5 linked regions of the Haloterrigena salifodinae genome follow. The protein of the gene in region 5 binds, or shares a complex with, the protein of the main gene of each other region. Links are inferred from orthologs where the notes say so. Each region holds a gene or a part of one and is shown on either strand. Other genes may lie near its edges. The genes, in order: rpoB, EH209_RS15220, EH209_RS20560, EH209_RS15215 and EH209_RS03425.

Evidence for each region.
Region 1: EH209_RS03425 (region 5) and rpoB share a complex: the UniProt entries of both Methanocaldococcus jannaschii proteins name them as parts of the RNA polymerase complex. The link is inferred for Haloterrigena salifodinae from one-to-one orthologs.
Region 2: EH209_RS03425 (region 5) and EH209_RS15220 share a complex: the UniProt entries of both Methanocaldococcus jannaschii proteins name them as parts of the RNA polymerase complex. The link is inferred for Haloterrigena salifodinae from one-to-one orthologs.
Region 3: EH209_RS03425 (region 5) and EH209_RS20560 share a complex: the UniProt entries of both Methanocaldococcus jannaschii proteins name them as parts of the RNA polymerase complex. The link is inferred for Haloterrigena salifodinae from one-to-one orthologs.
Region 4: EH209_RS03425 (region 5) and EH209_RS15215 share a complex: the UniProt entries of both Methanocaldococcus jannaschii proteins name them as parts of the RNA polymerase complex. The link is inferred for Haloterrigena salifodinae from one-to-one orthologs.

Annotation. Positions count from the first base shown.
Region 1 is NZ_RQWN01000003.1:132,909-135,794, forward strand. It holds rpoB (DNA-directed RNA polymerase subunit B), read right to left. Parts: upstream 2,416-2,886; coding sequence 586-2,415; downstream 1-585. Other genes in the region: EH209_RS15205 (DNA-directed RNA polymerase subunit A'), read right to left, coding at 1-582; EH209_RS15215 (DNA-directed RNA polymerase subunit B''), read right to left, coding at 2,422-2,886. UniProt on the Methanocaldococcus jannaschii protein: DNA-dependent RNA polymerase (RNAP) catalyzes the transcription of DNA into RNA using the four ribonucleoside triphosphates as substrates. The Rpo2 subunit (Rpo2N and Rpo2C in this organism) is implicated in DNA promoter recognition and in nucleotide binding.
Region 2 is NZ_RQWN01000003.1:135,519-139,819, forward strand. Bases 1-2,697 are described here. They hold EH209_RS15220 (DNA-directed RNA polymerase subunit H), read right to left. Parts: upstream 1,615-2,697; coding sequence 1,387-1,614; downstream 1-1,386. Other genes in these bases: EH209_RS15215 (DNA-directed RNA polymerase subunit B''), read right to left, coding at 1-1,386. In the rest of the region: EH209_RS15240 (bacterio-opsin activator domain-containing protein), read left to right, coding at 3,312-4,301. UniProt on the Methanocaldococcus jannaschii protein: DNA-dependent RNA polymerase (RNAP) catalyzes the transcription of DNA into RNA using the four ribonucleoside triphosphates as substrates.
Region 3 is NZ_RQWN01000005.1:78,824-83,108, reverse strand. The notes cover bases 776-3,456. They hold EH209_RS20560 (DNA-directed RNA polymerase subunit L), read right to left. Parts: upstream 2,418-3,456; coding sequence 2,133-2,417; downstream 776-2,132. Other genes in these bases: EH209_RS20555 (rhomboid family intramembrane serine protease), read left to right, coding at 2,575-3,456; EH209_RS20565 (hypothetical protein), read left to right, coding at 1,038-1,931. Outside these bases: imidazole glycerol phosphate synthase subunit HisF, read left to right, coding at 1-758; more of EH209_RS20555, read left to right, coding at 3,457-4,285. UniProt on the Methanocaldococcus jannaschii protein: DNA-dependent RNA polymerase (RNAP) catalyzes the transcription of DNA into RNA using the four ribonucleoside triphosphates as substrates.
Region 4 is NZ_RQWN01000003.1:134,618-137,593, forward strand. It holds EH209_RS15215 (DNA-directed RNA polymerase subunit B''), read right to left. Parts: upstream 2,288-2,976; coding sequence 713-2,287; downstream 1-712. Other genes in the region: rpoB (DNA-directed RNA polymerase subunit B), read right to left, coding at 1-706; EH209_RS15220 (DNA-directed RNA polymerase subunit H), read right to left, coding at 2,288-2,515. UniProt on the Methanocaldococcus jannaschii protein: DNA-dependent RNA polymerase (RNAP) catalyzes the transcription of DNA into RNA using the four ribonucleoside triphosphates as substrates. The Rpo2 subunit (Rpo2N and Rpo2C in this organism) is implicated in DNA promoter recognition and in nucleotide binding.
Region 5 is NZ_RQWN01000001.1:669,191-673,669, forward strand. The notes cover bases 663-3,537. They hold EH209_RS03425 (DNA-directed RNA polymerase subunit K), read right to left. Parts: upstream 2,256-3,537; coding sequence 2,070-2,255; downstream 663-2,069. Other genes in these bases: rpsB (30S ribosomal protein S2), read right to left, coding at 663-871; eno (phosphopyruvate hydratase), read right to left, coding at 868-2,073; EH209_RS03430 (DNA-directed RNA polymerase subunit N), read right to left, coding at 2,258-2,452; EH209_RS03435 (30S ribosomal protein S9), read right to left, coding at 2,465-2,863; EH209_RS03440 (50S ribosomal protein L13), read right to left, coding at 2,857-3,300. In the rest of the region: more of rpsB, read right to left, coding at 62-662; more of EH209_RS03445, read right to left, coding at 3,538-3,650; EH209_RS03455 (DNA-directed RNA polymerase subunit D), read right to left, coding at 4,024-4,479. UniProt on the Methanocaldococcus jannaschii protein: DNA-dependent RNA polymerase (RNAP) catalyzes the transcription of DNA into RNA using the four ribonucleoside triphosphates as substrates.

The sequences.
Region 1 (2,886 bases), on a different replicon or contig from region 5:
CCGCTCTGCGTCCTCGCCCTCTCCCTGCATCGCAGCCGCGATCTCCTGGGAGTACTCGCTGGTCAGGACCTGCTGGACCTCGTAGTAGGTGGTCGGCTTCTCGTGGTCGATGTCGTACTGGATCTCGCCGCAGAACGGACAGCGATCCTTCTTGCGGGCCTGCCGGATCGCGGCCTTAGTCACGTCGTTTAAGTCGCGGCCGAGCTTGCGCGACTCCGTGATATCCTCGCGGAACTCGTCGCGCTCGTCCTCGGTGAGCAGGAGCTTCGAACACTCCCGACAGGTCCCTCGCAGGAGCCGTCGGATGAGCTTCGTGAAGCCGACGTGGATGACCGGGGCGGCCAGTTCGATGTGTCCGAAGTGGCCATTACACGATCCCGAGTGTTTGCCGCAGGTCTTGCACTCGAGGCCCGGGTCGATGACGCCGAGTCGGGGGTCCATCAGCCCCATGTCGATGGGGAACCCGTCATCGTCGTAGGTGTCGGCGGTGATGATCTTCGTCGCGCTCATCTCCCGATACTCCTCGGGCTGCATGAGCCCGAAGGAGAGTTGTCCGATGTCTTTGGGTGTACTGTTTTGCATTGTTTAGACGGCGTCTTCCAGTTCGAGTCGCGGTGCGATACCCAGCGCTTTCATCTCGTCTAGCAGGAGCTTGAACGCGTAGCTCATCTCGATCTCGTGGATATCGGTTTCCTCGTCGCAGTTCGGACAGTAGACGCGCCGTTGTTCGACGTTTTCGACCGCGCTCATTCCGCAGTTCGCACAGATGTGGATGAACTCACGGTCGGACTCGTCCAGCAGTCGTTCTTTCAGCGTCATCGCGGCCCCGTGGCCGATGAACACGTCGCGTTCCATCTCCCCGATACGGAGACCGCCCTCGCGGGCGCGCCCCTCCGTCGGCTGGCGGGTCAGCACCTGCACCGGCCCGCGCGAGCGGGCGTGCAGCTTGTTCGAGACCATGTGGTAGAGCTTCTGGTAGAAAATCACGCCGACGAAGATCTCGGCTTCGATCTTCTCGCCGGTGACCCCGGAGTACATGGTCTCCTTGCCGGCCGAATCGAAGCCAGCGTCCTCGAGGCCGTCGCGGAGTTCGTCCTCGTCCTCGCCGAGGAACGGCGTCCCGTCGACGCGCCGGCCCTCCATCGAGCCGAGTTTGCCGCCGATCATCTCGAGGATGTGTCCGACGGTCATCCGTGACGGCAGCGCGTGGGGGTTCAACACGAGGTCGGGCACGACGCCCTCCTCGGTGAAGGGCATGTCCTCCTGGGGTGCGAGGTGGCCCACGACACCCTTCTGACCGTGCCGGCTGGCGAACTTGTCCCCGAGTTCGGGGATCCGTTCGTCGCGCACGGAGACCTTCGAGAGCTTCGAGCCGTCCTCGCCCTCCATGAGAGTGACGGTGTCGACGACGCCCGATTCACCGGAGCGCATCGTCACCGACGTCTCGCGGCGCTTCTGGGGCGAGAGACCGCCCATGTCGTCGGGTTCCTCGAGGAACCGCGGCGGGCTCGTCTTCCCGAGGAGAACGGAGTTTTCGTCGACCTCCGTCTCGGGGTTCACGAGACCGTCCTCGTCCAGGTGGTTGTACGCGTCCTCGCCGCGGGCGCCGCGGACGTCCTGGGAGGGGATCTCGAAGCGGTCCTCCTGGCCGCCGGGGTAGCGACGTTCCTCGCCCTCGTAAGTCCGGAAGAAGTGCGATCGGGCGAGCGCGCGCTCGACGCTGGCCTTGTTCATGACCAGCGCGTCCTCGATGTTGAACCCTTCGTAGCTCATCACGGCGACGACGAAGTTCTGCGCCGCGGGGCGCTCGTCGTAGCCGATCTGTTCGGTGGTCTGGGTCTTGACCATCGAGAGCTGGGGGTAGTGCAGCAGGTGCTGGCGCGTGTCCGGCCGGATCCGGTAGTTCGCGCTCGGCAGCCCCAGCGACTGCTTGATCATCCCCGCACCCATCGTAATACGCGGCGAGGCGTTGTGCTCGGGGTAGGGGATCATCCCCGCACCGATCGAGAAGATCAGCGACGGATCGATCTCGAGGTGGGTGTGTTTCTCGGTGAGGTGCTCTTCGTCGACGGCCACGAGGATGTCCTCTTCCTCCTCAGCGTCGATGAACTCGACGTAGCCGTGCTCGACGAGATCGTCGAACTCGAGGTCGCCGTCCTGTATCGCCTCGATCTCCTGGTCGGAGATGCGCGGTTCGCCGTCCTCGACGACTAGCAGGGGTCGTCGCGCGCGGCCGGCGTCGGCGTTGACGATCACTTCGCGGGTGCGCTCTTTCACCGAGACGTTGACCATCTCGGAAACGTCGCCGATGCGTCGCGCTTCGCGGATCTGTTCGGCTAGCTCGTGCGGATCGGGATGGGTCCCCACCAGCGACCCGTTGACGTACACTTTCGCGTCTCGTTGTTGGCTGCTCATAATTGATCAGTCGTCTGCGGTCGATCGTTCGATGCCCTCGAGGCCGGGAATCCCCTCGACGCCCATCGATGCCAGTTCACGTTTGAGTTCCTGTTCGTCCTCGACGTTCTGGGAGAGCTCCATCGACTGCGCGAAGTTCTTCACCAGCCCACAGTTCGGCCCCTCGGGCGTCTCCGAGGGTCCGATGCGACCCCACTGAGTTGCGTGTAAGTCCCGCGCTTCGAAATGCGGCTGCGAGCGCGAGAGCGGACTGCGAAGGCGGCGCAGGTGCGACAGAACGCCCATGAAGTCGGTCCGGTCGACAAGCTGCGAGACGCCGGAGCGGCCGCCGACCCAGTTGCCCGTCGCGATCGGGTGCTCCAGGCGCTCGGTCAGGACGTCCGAACGGACGACAGTCGAGACCGAGAGGTTCCGGTTGCGCATGTTGGCGCGCTCGAGCTGGTACTTCACGTCCCGGGCCAGCTTGTTCAG
Region 2 (4,301 bases), on a different replicon or contig from region 5:
CTGAGTTGCGTGTAAGTCCCGCGCTTCGAAATGCGGCTGCGAGCGCGAGAGCGGACTGCGAAGGCGGCGCAGGTGCGACAGAACGCCCATGAAGTCGGTCCGGTCGACAAGCTGCGAGACGCCGGAGCGGCCGCCGACCCAGTTGCCCGTCGCGATCGGGTGCTCCAGGCGCTCGGTCAGGACGTCCGAACGGACGACAGTCGAGACCGAGAGGTTCCGGTTGCGCATGTTGGCGCGCTCGAGCTGGTACTTCACGTCCCGGGCCAGCTTGTTCAGCGCGGTCCGGAACAGGTCCTTCATCAGATCGCCGCTGACCTTCAGCCGCTTATTGGCGTAGTGGTCCTTGTCGTCCGAGTCGCGCCGACCTAGCGCGAGTTCGAAGCAGGCCTCGGCCATCCGGCAGAGGTAGTGGGCCTTATTGATCCGGACGTCCTCCTCCTCGACGCCGTCCTCGTGGAGGTGGGGCAGCAGGTAGCGGTCGATGACGTAATTCGCGCGCTTGAGCTGGTAGTTTTTCCCCTGCCCGGAGGCGACGCGCTTCCCAAGTTCCTCGATGGCCTCCTCTTCGCTCTGGACCTCGGCGGCCTCGAGGTTCTCGAGCATGTACTTGACGACCTCGGGGTCGTTCGAGACCTTGTGGACGATCTCCTCGTCGCTCTCCAGCCCCAGCGCGCGGACGAGCGTGACGAAGTTGATCGAGCCCGATACCGACGGGAACGAAACCTCGAGCAGCCCCTCGCGGTTCCGTTCGCAGAGAACGAGCGCGCGGTAGCCACGGCGCTGGGAGAAGGTCTTGGCGACCTGGATCTCGTCGCCGTACTTGGTGTCGTACTCGGCGAGGATCTTGTTAGGCGCGAGGTCCTCGCTGGTCATCAGCACCCGCTCGGAGCCGTTGACGATGAAGTAGCCGCCCGGGTCGGCGGGGTCTTCGCCGATCTCGACGAGCTCCTCGTCGGAGAAGCCGGCGATGTTACACTTGTCGGAGCCGACCATGATCGGCATCCGACCGATCTTCGTCTCGGTGGAGTCGACGACCCGCTGGTCGCCCTCCTCGCCCTTGACGATCGACATCTCCATGAAGACCGGCGCGGAGTAGGTAATGTTACGTAGCCGGGCTTCCTGCGGATAGAGCAACTCTTCCGAGCCGTCTGCCTCCCTGACGCGGGGCGTCACGACGCGGACGTCGCCGAGTTTGACGTGAACGGGTTCCTCCCCTTCCTTGTCGCCGATGTCCGTGTCGATCGTCTCCTTCTCGTCGACGACTTCCTGCATTCCGCGGTTGAGGAAGGCGTTGAACGACCGGTAGTGGTGTTCGGCGATCCGTTCCTTCGCGAAGTATTCGCGCGAGATCTCTCGCCGTTTCTCGCGATTGAGTTCTATTGACATTTATTCCACCACGAGTCGGTATACGACTGCCTGGTCGGCTGTCCGTGAGTTCCGAACGATCTTGATAACGTCGCCGATCTCCGCCTCGTCCGGCAGGGCGGGATCGCTGCGCTTGATTTTCGGCAGGTCTGTGCGGTCGATGTCGTACTCCTCGAGGACCTCGTCGAGCGCGTCCTCGTCGAGTACGGTGTGCTCCGGAACGAGTTCGTGTTGGCTTACGTCTACCATGTGTTGGGGTTGGTGTGCGTGTCGGCTATTGGGAGAGAAGCGGCTGTCACGAGATACTACAGCAGAATACCGCCGGGACGCATTTAACGGTTACTAACTCGAGCGGGTAGCGCAGCTACCCGACCGGAGCGGCCCTGACCGGAGGCACCGATCACGTGCGACAGTACCCCGGTATCAGTTAAATTCCTTGTGGAGCGTGAGGGAGTGTATCACAGTGGGGGCTCGAGGGGGACTCCATGATTCGATTCGCCGTACCACACGGTGATCGATTGGAAAGCCTTAATACTATCTTCGGGAAAGGAAGAGTTGCGTTGGAAGCCCGGATGGTGTAGTGGCCCATCATACGACCCTGTCACGGTCGTGACGCGGGTTCAAATCCCGCTCCGGGCGTCTTCTTCCGCGAACAACAAGTCGACGAGCACTGCGTAGCGTGTGCTCGTCAATAATGAGCGGCAAGCCGGAAATCAGGGATTCGAACTACGGGACAAGCGAACCGACGTGAGCGAAGTTCAGGTGGCCCCCATTCCGCTAGAGGTGCCTTTTCCGCAGAGAGCCCGAAGTGACCCCTGGGGAACGCGATCTCTATCGGTTGACTACTTCCAAGAGCGCCAGACGAGAGACGGTCTCCGATAATGATAAGACAACTGAATAATATCCAGAACACAACCCTTAATACCGTCACCGGGAAAGGAAGAGTTGCGTTGGAAGCCCGGATGGTGTAGTGGCCCATCATACGACCCTGTCACGGTCGTGACGCGGGTTCAAATCCCGCTCCGGGCGTCTTCTTCCGAAAACAACAATCGACGAGCACCGGGTAGCGTATGCTCGTCAATAATGAGCGGCAAGACGGAAACCAGGAATTCGAACTCCGGAACGAGTGAACCGACGTGAGCGAGGTCAGGTGGTTCAAATCCCGCTCCAGACGCTTTTCCAATCTTAATTTCCGAGTAACTGATTCGCCGTTCGCGAGTATTCGAGGATCAATCACCTGCAAGAAGGCATCTTGCTGATCGATACTAACAGCGCGTAGTTGGAAGTGACGTGATCGAGAGGTCGCAAAGCGTACAGCAGCCGTCGCTCGTGGAGTAATCGAAACTCGAGGCGAGGAATCGATCGTCCGACAGCGAGTCGCTCCGACGGTTATGAAGATGCCGAGCGAGAGCGCTGTTATGGCACCGCGGAACACGAAACAGACCGGCGACGAAACGGAGGCGCGGATCATCGCCGCGCTGATCGAGTACGACTACTCTGTTTCGATCCCGTTCGGGGATAACGACAGATACGATCTCATCGTGGATACGGAAAGCGGGCTACGTCGCGTACAGTACAAGACTGGGTGGGTCGAAGACGAGGTCGTTCGGTTCAAAACTGCGAGTAAAACTACCGTCGGCGGAACCGTTACGCTGACCGATTACGGCGGCGATATCGACGCTTTCGCGGTTCGGTGTAATGATACCGACGAACTGTACTGGGTGTCACTCGAGGCCACCGGACGAAAAAACACGTATCTCTGACTTGCGGAACCCGAAATCGATCATCCGAACGTCAAACGAGCCGAGAAATATCAATTCGAGCGGTGACTCCCCTGACAGCCGCCGCGGAACTGTCCGTCGGCACTGTCGCTCGAGAACCTAATTATTTAGTGGCCACTTGAACATCCCTCAGTGGACTGCAGCGACTTGCGCTACTGGTAACCAATGACGAAACCGATCACCGTTCTCATCGTCGACAACGAACCGGGGTTCGCCGATCTGGCCGGCGAGATGCTCGAGCGCGAACGCGATGCGATCGTCGCCGAAGCGGCGACGAACGCGACGGCGGCGCTGGAGATCCTCGAGCAGCGAGAGATCGATTGCATCGTCAGCGATTACGAGATGCCCCGGATGACGGGGTTGGAGCTGTTGGAGCGAGTTCGCGAAGACGATCCGGATCTGCCGTTCATTCTGTTTACGGGGCGGGGCTCCGAGGAGATCGCCAGCGAGGCGATCGCGGCCGGCGTGACCCAGTACCTCCAGAAGGAGTCCGGTAAGGAGCAGTACGCGCTGTTGGCGAACCAGATCACGAACGCGGTCTCCCAGTATCGGACCGAGACGGAACTGCGGGAGAGCGAGCGACGGTACGAGCGGACGCTAACGACGTTACACGAGACGACACGGGATCTGATGCGTGCGGGCACGAAACGGGAGATCTACCAGTCGGCGGTCGATACGGCGGGTGAGATCCTCGACGTGCCCGTCGCCGCGGCGTACACGTTCGAGCCGACGGACGGGATCTTAGCGCACGCGGCGTCGATGCGAGAGTCGCGGGAACTCGTCGATCCAGAGATGCAGTTCGAGCAGGGTGAGGGCCATGTCTGGGAGGTGTTCTCGGAGGGAGAGAGCGCCTACTACGAGGACGTGACACGGGACGCTGACACCAAGACGCTGAGCCGGAGCGAGCTGATCGTCCCGCTCGGGACCCACGGCGTGTTGGTCGCGGGAACCGAGGACGTCGACGGTTTCGACGAGACGATGACGGAACTGCTGCACATTCTGGCCGCCAACACCGAGGCGGCGCTCGATCGGGCCGAACGCGAGCAACTGCTCCGGGACCACGATCGGACGCTCACTCAGCAAAACGAGGAGCTGACGCGGCTCAACCACACCAACGAGATCGTTCGCGAGATCAATCACGGCGTGGCGCAGGCC
Region 3 (4,285 bases), on a different replicon or contig from region 5:
ACCCGGCGGTCTACACCGGCGTCAACTTCGAGGACCTGAAGTACACCGGCGATCCGGTGGAGATGGCCAAGGCGTACAACGAGTCTGGCGCCGACGAGTTCGTCTTCCTTGACATCACCGCCTCCGCGGAGGGTCGCGAGACGATGCTCGACGTCGTCGAGCGCGTCGCCGACGAGGTCTTTATCCCCCTCACGGTCGGCGGCGGCATCCGCACCACCGACGACATCAAGGAGACGCTGCGGGCCGGCGCCGACAAGGTCTCGATCACCACCGGCGCGCTCGAGCGCCCCGAACTGATCAACGAGGGCGCCAAGGCCTTCGGCAACCAGTGTATCGTCATCAGCGTCGACGCCAGACGGCGGTTCGACGAAGGGGGCGAACACTACGTCGAGATCGACGGCGAGTCCTGCTGGTTCGAGTGCACCAAGAAGGGCGGCCGAGAGGGAACCGGCGTCGACGTCCTCGAGTGGGCACAGGAGGCCGAGTCCCGCGGCGCGGGCGAACTGTTCGTCAACTCGATCGACAAGGACGGCACCAAGGACGGCTACGACCTGCCGCTGACGGAGGCGGTCTGCGACGCCGTCGACACGCCCGTCATCGCCTCCTCTGGCTGTGGCGGCCCCGAGGACATGTACGACGTGTTCACGGAAGCCGGCGCCGACGCCGGCCTCGCGGCCTCGATCTTCCACTTCGACGAGTACTCGATCGAGGAGACCAAGGAGTATCTGGACGAGCGGGGCGTCCCGGTTCGACTCTGAACCGCGAGCGAACGAACCGGCGAACGGCTGTCGGCCGTGAGCCAGTGAGCAAGCGGCTTTTTGGTCCAGATTTTTGCGCGAGTGGTGAGTGGAACGAACCCGAGCGGAAAAAGGTGGGAACGGAGTATCTGGACGACCGGAACGTTCCGGTTCGACTCTGATTCGCGAGCGAACGAAACGGTGAATGGCAGTCGGCCGTGAGCCGGTGAGCGAGGCAACTCAGGCCGTTCGTTTCGACTTCCAACACGCTTATATCGACACAGTCGTGCGTTACGACCAGTGAAGTGGCGGTGCACGTGGTGTGGCAAACCTCACGCGGAAGACGACCCTCCCTGTGATAACTGCGGACACAATACCTTCGAGAAGGCGGTCATCCGCGAGGGCGAGGGCGAAGACGAGACAGAGGCCGAGCGAAGCGAGTCCTCGAGGGCGGCCTCGAGCGACCGTGACCCCGCCGTCGACACCGGCGTGACCGAGACGGAAACGGTCGACACTGGCACCACCTACGTCTGGCGGTGTCAGGACTGCGGTCGTGACCACGTCAAGTACAATCCGCCGTGTTCGCGCTGCGGTAACCACGACTTGGAGAAGATCGAACAGAACTACGACGATGTCGACGGCGAACTCGAGACGTCCAGTTGGCTCGAGGTGGCCAAGCCGTACGCGCCGATTCTGGCGGCCATCGTCGTGGTCGCCGCACTGTTCGCGACCGGTGTCGTACCGCTGTCGATCATTCCGGGCGTCGGCGAACCGTCGCCGCCCGACGCGCCGGGGTCGGGCAGCCAGGCCGCGGGGATCGACCTCGAGGCGACCGAACTCGAGGTTCACGACCGACTCGAGACCGAGCGCGATAGCTCGCGCTCGTACGACGACGGACTCGCGGCCTACGCCGAGTACAACAACCGAGCGTACGTGGCGAGCGAGCACGACGGCACGGAATCGGAGGGGGTCCAGCCGAGCGATTTCGGCGTCGGTTGCGGGAGCGCAGGCACCAGCGGTCAGTTGACCCCGCCGCTATCGATCGACGACTACGACGACGAGGCCGCCCTCGCCGACGAGATCGCCGGCGGGCTCGAGACCAGCGACGCGGTCACGGATCCCGAACTCGAGCGCGAGGGGCTCGACTTACACGTCGTCGAGGGGTCAGTCTACGTCCACTACGCAGCCTGCTAGGCGAACGCCGTTTCGTTCTGCACCATGAGGATCAGCGCGCGCCACCGCACAGTAGTTGGCCTGAGTGGTGGGGGACGCGGCGCTATAGTGAGCTGTTGGACGTTCCGATCCCGTCCGGACGGAGCGTGATCTACCTCGAGAGACGTTTCCGGCGAGAAGACGAGGACTCGAGCCCCCGAGATCGAGTGTCGAAGCTCCTGTTCAGGCGGCCGCTTCGAACGCCTCGCGGAAGGAGATGGCCTTCTCGCGGACGTTGACTGCCGCATCCTCGAGGGCCTCGAGCGGATCGACGCCGCCCTCGGTCTTGATCGTGAGGATGGGTTCGGTCTGGCCACCCGACTGTTCGGGGTTGACGTCGTAGGTGGCCGCGCTGACGTTCTCGTGCTCGAGCAGTGCGCCCTTGAGGACGTTCATGAAGGTGTGATCCTCGCCAGCGATCTCGATCGAAAGTTCGGTGTCGGTGCTCTCGGTGACCCGCAGTTCCATGTCCACCGTTCCGGTCGTCGGCCGCTTGTAGCTTTCTGTTCGGGCTCGAGGGACGGCGGTCGGCGACGGGGTCGACCGCGCGTGCGTGATCGGCGATTGCACGACCCGCGATAGGGAGAACCTAAACCAATATACAGCCGCGGCCGAACCACTGGATATGCTCTCGCAGGAGGCCCTCCTGACGATCGCGCTGTCGGTCGTCGTCCCGCTGTTTATGGTGGCATCGGTGCTCGCCTCCGTCGCTGTCGTCCGCAGACTCCACAGCCCCGCCCGCCGCTGGGGCGACGTCGCCCGCTCGCGACTCGTCCTGGGCGTCCCGTGGGGATCGTTGCTCGTGATCGCGCTGGTCTACTGCATCTACCTGTTCGTCCAGGACGGAATCACCGCGTTCGGAAGCCCGGTAACGCTCCCCTACCGCGCGTATTCGTACTTCTATCCGCTGGGAATGCTAACGGCGTCGTTCTCCCACGCCGGCCCGGGACACCTCATCGGGAACCTCGCCGGCGCCGTCGTCGTCGCGCCGATTGCGGAGTACGCCTGGGGCCACTACCCCGACGGACGGGGCGAGACGGCGGCGACGTCGTGGCGGACCAACCCGTGGATCCGCGCGCTGGTAGTCTTCCCGCTGATCGTCGTCGCGATCACGATCGGCTCGAGCCTGTTCGCGCTCGGTCCCGTCATCGGCTTCTCGGGGATCGTCTTCGCCTTCGCAGCCTTTTCGCTCGTCCACTATCCGATCGTGACGCTCATCGGCGTGCTCGGTGTGCAGAGCGCACTGCTGACGCTCTATCGCGCACTCCAGACGCCGATCGGCGTCTACGTGGCCCAGCCGCGGGCCCCGTCGGCGCCCTCGTGGGCGGGCATCGCCATTCAGGGCCACGCGCTGGGATTCTTCATCGGACTCGTCCTCGCGATCGGACTCCTCCGGCAGCGGGGACGCCGTCCCGACGCGCTTCGGGTCTGGATCGCAATCCTGCTGTTCGGCTTCGCTCAGGGTCTGTGGCAGATCTACTGGTTCGGCAGCGCGAACGTCTACTACCTCTTCCAGGGCCCCGGCGTTCTGGTCGTCGTCGTCCTCGCGCTCGTCGTCACGATCGCGATAACGGCCTCGGATCGCCCGGTCGTCCCCGACCGACTCGAGCGTCGCCTCGCTCGACTCCGCGGCTCGGGTTCTAGGTCGCCCGTCGCTCGGCCGTTCGAGATCGCCCGCGGCAGCGATCGGTCGTCGACCTCGCCCCTCGAGCGGATCGGCGAGATCGCGACGGCGGCGACCGACCGGGGGTCGACGCGTCTCTCGTCGGTCACGCGGCGCAAGACGGCGCTGTTCGCCGTGTTGGCCGTCTTCGCCGTCGTCGCCGGCGCGGCGGTCCCGGTCAACCTCTTCGTGCTCGATGACGCGACCGAGGCCTCCGAGTCGGCCGTCCAGATCGATGACTACACGATCCAGTACGCCGAAGGAGTCGAGAACCAGAAGGTCTCGCCGGTCCAGGTGGGACCGCTCGCGGAGGCCATCTCGATCGAGTCCAGCGGGGTGATCGTCTCGAGCACGGAGCGCCAGATCTGGGTGGAGGTGGTGCCGGCCAACCGGCTCGCATTCACCGGCGACGCCGGGGTCGTCGTCGGCGGCCCGGGCTGGCGCGAGACCGTCCACGTCGAGCGGACCGGCTGGGAGCCGGTCGGCAACGACACCGTCTATCAAGTCGAGATCTGGCCCGAGGGGGAAGACCGACGGCTCGCCCACGAGTCCGAGGGGGCGCGGGCGGACGTCCGCATCGACGATCGCAACGTCACGATCGAGTCCCGAGACGGCGAGTTCGTCCTCGAGGTCGAGACGCAGGCGGGCGAGACCGTCGGGACGACGCCGATGC
Region 4 (2,976 bases), on a different replicon or contig from region 5:
CGCGCTCGACGCTGGCCTTGTTCATGACCAGCGCGTCCTCGATGTTGAACCCTTCGTAGCTCATCACGGCGACGACGAAGTTCTGCGCCGCGGGGCGCTCGTCGTAGCCGATCTGTTCGGTGGTCTGGGTCTTGACCATCGAGAGCTGGGGGTAGTGCAGCAGGTGCTGGCGCGTGTCCGGCCGGATCCGGTAGTTCGCGCTCGGCAGCCCCAGCGACTGCTTGATCATCCCCGCACCCATCGTAATACGCGGCGAGGCGTTGTGCTCGGGGTAGGGGATCATCCCCGCACCGATCGAGAAGATCAGCGACGGATCGATCTCGAGGTGGGTGTGTTTCTCGGTGAGGTGCTCTTCGTCGACGGCCACGAGGATGTCCTCTTCCTCCTCAGCGTCGATGAACTCGACGTAGCCGTGCTCGACGAGATCGTCGAACTCGAGGTCGCCGTCCTGTATCGCCTCGATCTCCTGGTCGGAGATGCGCGGTTCGCCGTCCTCGACGACTAGCAGGGGTCGTCGCGCGCGGCCGGCGTCGGCGTTGACGATCACTTCGCGGGTGCGCTCTTTCACCGAGACGTTGACCATCTCGGAAACGTCGCCGATGCGTCGCGCTTCGCGGATCTGTTCGGCTAGCTCGTGCGGATCGGGATGGGTCCCCACCAGCGACCCGTTGACGTACACTTTCGCGTCTCGTTGTTGGCTGCTCATAATTGATCAGTCGTCTGCGGTCGATCGTTCGATGCCCTCGAGGCCGGGAATCCCCTCGACGCCCATCGATGCCAGTTCACGTTTGAGTTCCTGTTCGTCCTCGACGTTCTGGGAGAGCTCCATCGACTGCGCGAAGTTCTTCACCAGCCCACAGTTCGGCCCCTCGGGCGTCTCCGAGGGTCCGATGCGACCCCACTGAGTTGCGTGTAAGTCCCGCGCTTCGAAATGCGGCTGCGAGCGCGAGAGCGGACTGCGAAGGCGGCGCAGGTGCGACAGAACGCCCATGAAGTCGGTCCGGTCGACAAGCTGCGAGACGCCGGAGCGGCCGCCGACCCAGTTGCCCGTCGCGATCGGGTGCTCCAGGCGCTCGGTCAGGACGTCCGAACGGACGACAGTCGAGACCGAGAGGTTCCGGTTGCGCATGTTGGCGCGCTCGAGCTGGTACTTCACGTCCCGGGCCAGCTTGTTCAGCGCGGTCCGGAACAGGTCCTTCATCAGATCGCCGCTGACCTTCAGCCGCTTATTGGCGTAGTGGTCCTTGTCGTCCGAGTCGCGCCGACCTAGCGCGAGTTCGAAGCAGGCCTCGGCCATCCGGCAGAGGTAGTGGGCCTTATTGATCCGGACGTCCTCCTCCTCGACGCCGTCCTCGTGGAGGTGGGGCAGCAGGTAGCGGTCGATGACGTAATTCGCGCGCTTGAGCTGGTAGTTTTTCCCCTGCCCGGAGGCGACGCGCTTCCCAAGTTCCTCGATGGCCTCCTCTTCGCTCTGGACCTCGGCGGCCTCGAGGTTCTCGAGCATGTACTTGACGACCTCGGGGTCGTTCGAGACCTTGTGGACGATCTCCTCGTCGCTCTCCAGCCCCAGCGCGCGGACGAGCGTGACGAAGTTGATCGAGCCCGATACCGACGGGAACGAAACCTCGAGCAGCCCCTCGCGGTTCCGTTCGCAGAGAACGAGCGCGCGGTAGCCACGGCGCTGGGAGAAGGTCTTGGCGACCTGGATCTCGTCGCCGTACTTGGTGTCGTACTCGGCGAGGATCTTGTTAGGCGCGAGGTCCTCGCTGGTCATCAGCACCCGCTCGGAGCCGTTGACGATGAAGTAGCCGCCCGGGTCGGCGGGGTCTTCGCCGATCTCGACGAGCTCCTCGTCGGAGAAGCCGGCGATGTTACACTTGTCGGAGCCGACCATGATCGGCATCCGACCGATCTTCGTCTCGGTGGAGTCGACGACCCGCTGGTCGCCCTCCTCGCCCTTGACGATCGACATCTCCATGAAGACCGGCGCGGAGTAGGTAATGTTACGTAGCCGGGCTTCCTGCGGATAGAGCAACTCTTCCGAGCCGTCTGCCTCCCTGACGCGGGGCGTCACGACGCGGACGTCGCCGAGTTTGACGTGAACGGGTTCCTCCCCTTCCTTGTCGCCGATGTCCGTGTCGATCGTCTCCTTCTCGTCGACGACTTCCTGCATTCCGCGGTTGAGGAAGGCGTTGAACGACCGGTAGTGGTGTTCGGCGATCCGTTCCTTCGCGAAGTATTCGCGCGAGATCTCTCGCCGTTTCTCGCGATTGAGTTCTATTGACATTTATTCCACCACGAGTCGGTATACGACTGCCTGGTCGGCTGTCCGTGAGTTCCGAACGATCTTGATAACGTCGCCGATCTCCGCCTCGTCCGGCAGGGCGGGATCGCTGCGCTTGATTTTCGGCAGGTCTGTGCGGTCGATGTCGTACTCCTCGAGGACCTCGTCGAGCGCGTCCTCGTCGAGTACGGTGTGCTCCGGAACGAGTTCGTGTTGGCTTACGTCTACCATGTGTTGGGGTTGGTGTGCGTGTCGGCTATTGGGAGAGAAGCGGCTGTCACGAGATACTACAGCAGAATACCGCCGGGACGCATTTAACGGTTACTAACTCGAGCGGGTAGCGCAGCTACCCGACCGGAGCGGCCCTGACCGGAGGCACCGATCACGTGCGACAGTACCCCGGTATCAGTTAAATTCCTTGTGGAGCGTGAGGGAGTGTATCACAGTGGGGGCTCGAGGGGGACTCCATGATTCGATTCGCCGTACCACACGGTGATCGATTGGAAAGCCTTAATACTATCTTCGGGAAAGGAAGAGTTGCGTTGGAAGCCCGGATGGTGTAGTGGCCCATCATACGACCCTGTCACGGTCGTGACGCGGGTTCAAATCCCGCTCCGGGCGTCTTCTTCCGCGAACAACAAGTCGACGAGCACTGCGTAGCGTGTGCTCGTCAATAATGAGCGGCAAGCCGG
Region 5 (4,479 bases):
TGCGGCCGCTCGTCGAGACGGTATAGCGAGAGCGAAAACGATCAGTATCGGCTCGAACGGATTAGACGCCGCTTTCGAAGTCGTCGAGCGAGTAGGACGGCTCGGCGCCGCGTCGATCGAGGACTTCGTTGGCGAGCAGCCAGTAGACGACCGAGAGGGCCTTGCGACCCTTGTTGTTCGTCGGGACGACCAGGTCGACGTTGCTGACCTGATTGTTCGAGTCACACATCGCGATGACCGGGATGCCGACCGTGATGGCCTCCTTGACGGCCTGGGCGTCACCGATCGGGTCGGTGACGACCAGCACGTCCGGCTCGATGTAGCCGTCGTACTTGGGGTTGGTCAGCGTGCCCGGGATGAAGCGGCCGGTGCGGGCGCGGGCGCCCACGGCCTCGGCGAACTTCTCCGCCGGGAACCGACCGTACTGGCGACTCGAGGTAACCAGGATCTGCTCGGGGTCGTAGTTGGCGAGGAAGTCCGCGGCCGTACGGATGCGGCCGTCGGTCTTCGAGACGTCGAGCACGTAGAGACCGTCGGTCCGGACGCGGTGGATGAACCGCTCCATGTCCGAGGTCTTCTGCTGGGTCCCGATGTGGACACCGGCGCCCAGGTAGTCCTCGACGGGGATGAGGAGGTCGGCCTCCTCGTCGCTCATAACGTCGTCGTCGAGGGAGGGTCCGGCGTCTTCTTCCTCCTCGTCGGCGGCTGGTTCGGCGTCGGCGTCGGCCTCCGCGGCCTCGGCGTCGGCGGATTGTTCGTCTACAGGCTCGACGTCCTCCTCGGCGGCGGGACCCGGCCCCTCGGCCGGCTCCTCGTCGATTTCCTCCTCGGCGGCGTCGAGCCCTTCTTGGGTTGCGTCGTTATCTGTCATGTCGCGTCGTCTGCGATTCTGATGAGCTCGTTGAGTTTGGCGGTTCGCTCGCCGCCGACGGCGCCCGTCTTGATGAAGGGCGCGTCGGTCGCGACGGCGAGGTGTGCGATCGTCGTGTCCTCGGTCTCGCCCGAGCGGTGGGAGATAACCGGATCGTAGCCGTTCTGGGCTGCGAGTTCGATCGCGTCGAAGGCGTCGGTCAGCGTCCCGATCTGGTTTGGCTTGATCAGGATGCTGTTGGCCGCACCGCGGTCGATACCCTCGACGAGTCGATCCGTGTTCGTGACGAACAGGTCGTCGCCGCAGATCAGCGTCTGGTCGCCGACTTCGTCGGTGAGGTCGGCGAAGGCGTCGTAGTCGTCCTCGTCGAGGGGGTCCTCGACGTAGACCAGATCGTACTCGCGGACGAGCTCCGCGATGTACTCGATCTGCTCGTCGGTGTCGCGGCTCCGGTCGCTGTACTCGTAGGTACCGGCGTCGCTGTCGTACAGCTCCGCGCCGGCGACGTCCAGTCCGAAGCCGATATTGAAGCCGACCTCGTCCTGAACGATCGAGACCGCTTCGTCGACGATCTCGAAGGCCTCGCTGTCGTCGATCGACGGCGCCCACGCCCCCTCGTCGCCCTTGCCGCAGGGAACGTCGCGTTCCTCGAGCAGGTCGGCGACGGTGCTGTGGACAGTGGCGTTGGCGAAGACGGCGTCCTCGACGCTGGGTGCGCCGACGGGCGCGACGAGGAACTCCTGAATGTCGGTCGCGTCGGCGGCGTGTTCGCCGCCGCCGACGACGTTCCCGAGCGGGATCGGGAAGTTCTGGCCGCGGAACGCGCCGCCTAAGTGCTGGAACAGCGGCGCGCCGAGCACGTCGGCACCGGCCTTCGCGGCGGCCATCGAGATGGCGACCGCGCTGTTGGCGCCGATCTCCGAGAAGTCGTCGGTTCCGTCGGCGGCGTGCAGTGCGGCGTCGACCTCGCGCTGGTTGCCGGCGTAGGCCTCGCCGACGAGCCGTGGGACGGCATCCTCGCGGGCCGCGGCGATCGCCTCACTGGGCGGTCGCTCGACGGCCTCGTACTCGCCGGTGCTGGCGCCGCTCGGCGCCGCGGCGCGGCCGAAACCGCCACTTTCTGTCACCACGTCGGCCTCGACGGTCGGATTGCCCCGCGAGTCGAGGATCCGACGCAGGCGAACGTCAGTGATGAGCGTCATTTTCGGTCGTACCCCCGTTTAACGGTGAACGGAAGCGCATCGGCGTCGTACTCCTCGGCGGCGATGAGGATCGGCTCCGACTGGTCGGTTTCGACCAGCACCGGCGCGCCGTAGGAGATCTGCAGCGCTCGAGCGCCGAGGATGCGTGCTTTCTCGTAGCGGTTGTGCTGTTGTTGTTGCATTGTTACTGGTACGGGGAGACGACGTCGACGAGGTCGCGGTGACTGACGAGCATGCGTCGACAGCAGTAGCGCTCGACGCCGAGTTCGTCGAGGACCTTCTCGGGATCCTCGTCGCCCTCGTTCGCTCGTTCGTCGAACTCCTCCCAGTGTTCGGCGACGACGTTGCCACAGGTGAAACACCGGACCGGTACCATCATGCTTGAATCACCTTAGCGGTAGGACTTCTGGTAGCGCGCCCGAGCGCCCGGGCCGCCCCATTTCTTCGGTTCGGACTGGCGAACGTCGTTGACCAGCAGCGACCGGTCGAACTCCATGTAGGCGTCGCGGAGTTCGGCATCGTTGGTGTGCTGGACGATGCCGCGTGCGATGGCGGTGCGGACGGCGTCAGCCTGTCCGCTAATGCCGCCGCCTTCGACGCGAATGTCGATGTCCATCTCGCTGCGCAGGTCCTCGCCGGCGATGCGGAACGGCTCGAGCATCTTGAGCCGGGACATCTCCGGTTCGACCAGTTCGACTGGCTTGGAGTTGATTCGGACGCGACCCTCGCCCTCGCGAACGGTCGCGCGGGCGACGGCGGTCTTTTTCTTTCCACTCGTGTTCGTTACCATGTGACGTTAGCACCTAACTGTTCGGAGACTTCGCCCAGCTGGACGAAGCGGATGTTCGAAAGCCGGTCCAGCGACGTCCCCTCGAGCACTTCCGCTTCCTGGTCGCCCTCGTAGGGGTTGCCGACGTAGACGCGGATGCTATCGAGCGCCTCTCGGCCGCGGGGCTTCTTGTACGGCAGCATGCCGCGAACGGAGCGCTTGAAGATCGTGTCCGGCCGCTTCGGGTAGTAGGGACCGCTGTCGGACTGCAGCTGCAGTCGCTTGCGGTAGGTACCGAAGACGTCCTCCTTGTCGCCGGTGATGATCGCGTCCTCGGCGTTGACGATGGCGATGCTCTCGCCGTCGAGTGCGCGCTGTGCGACTTCGCTGGCGACGCGACCGAGGATGCAGTCTCGGGCGTCGACGACGACGTCTGCGTCGAATTCCGCGATACTCATCGAATCACCCGGACGTTAGATCCATCGGGGTTTGCTTCGAGCGCCTGCTCGAGCGGTACTGATTCGCCAACCTGTTCGATCTTCGTCTCGGCCGAGGAACTGAAGTTGACGGCCGCGACGGTAACCGATTTCTGTAGTGCGCCGGAGCCCAGCACTTTGCCGGGAACGACGACGGTCTCTTCTTCGCGTGCGTATCGCTCGATACGGCCCAGGTTCACCTCTGCGTGGGTGCGCCGGGGCTTCTCGAGTCGATCCGCGACATCTCGCCAGACGTCGGCGTCCGTCTCGCGGGACGTCGACTTCAGCTCGGCGATGAGATCGTTGAGCCTCGGATTAGTTTTGCTACTCATTGGTTTCCTCCAAAGATACGGAACCGACGGGACGAGGAACCGTCTCGTCGGTCGTGGAATCGCTGTCGTGTCGAACGGCCTCAACGCGTACAGTTCGGCGTCCGGTACGGACGGTCGGCTGTTCGGTCGTGGACGTTCGACGAGTGAGAAGTGGATGCAGGGAGCAGGATTTGAACCTGCGGACTCCTACGAGACAGCGCCCTGAACGCTGCGCCGTTGGCCTGACTTGGCTATCCCTGCTCGCACTTCTGTGTATCCGCCGCCCCTTCAAACCCCTTTCGATTCCATCGGACGAGCCCGCACCGGTCTCGTTGCTAACGGCGCCGGCGAACGCGGGCTCTTGGTGTCGGGAATTGGGGCGGAACATCTGTTGCTATAGCTGTACTGCGTCTTCGAGTTCGGTCGCCCGGGACTCGATCGAGTCGGCGGCTCGCGTGACCAGTTCTTCAACGCTGAAGGAGCCGTCCGTCTCCACGTGGAAGACGAAGGCGTTGGGCACGTCCTCGACCTCGACCTCCTTCCCCGGATACCGGTTCGAGAGGTCGTGATCGAACTCGCTCGTGGGAACGAGTTCGCCGTCGTCCTCGATGACGCCCCGAACGATTCGGGACTCTTCGTCCTCGAACTCGGGGAGGTCGCCGACGGCCTCCACCTGCTGGAGGTGTCGGTAGCCGACGGCCACGCCGCCCTGATGTTTGGCGTGGTCCTTCCCGTAATCGACGACGGCATCGGCCTCGGCCTCGAGGCGCTGGTCGTCTTTGAGGTCGATGATCGGGACGTTCTGGTCGGCCGGTTGGACGAGCTCGTCGCTGGAGACGAGATCGCCCGA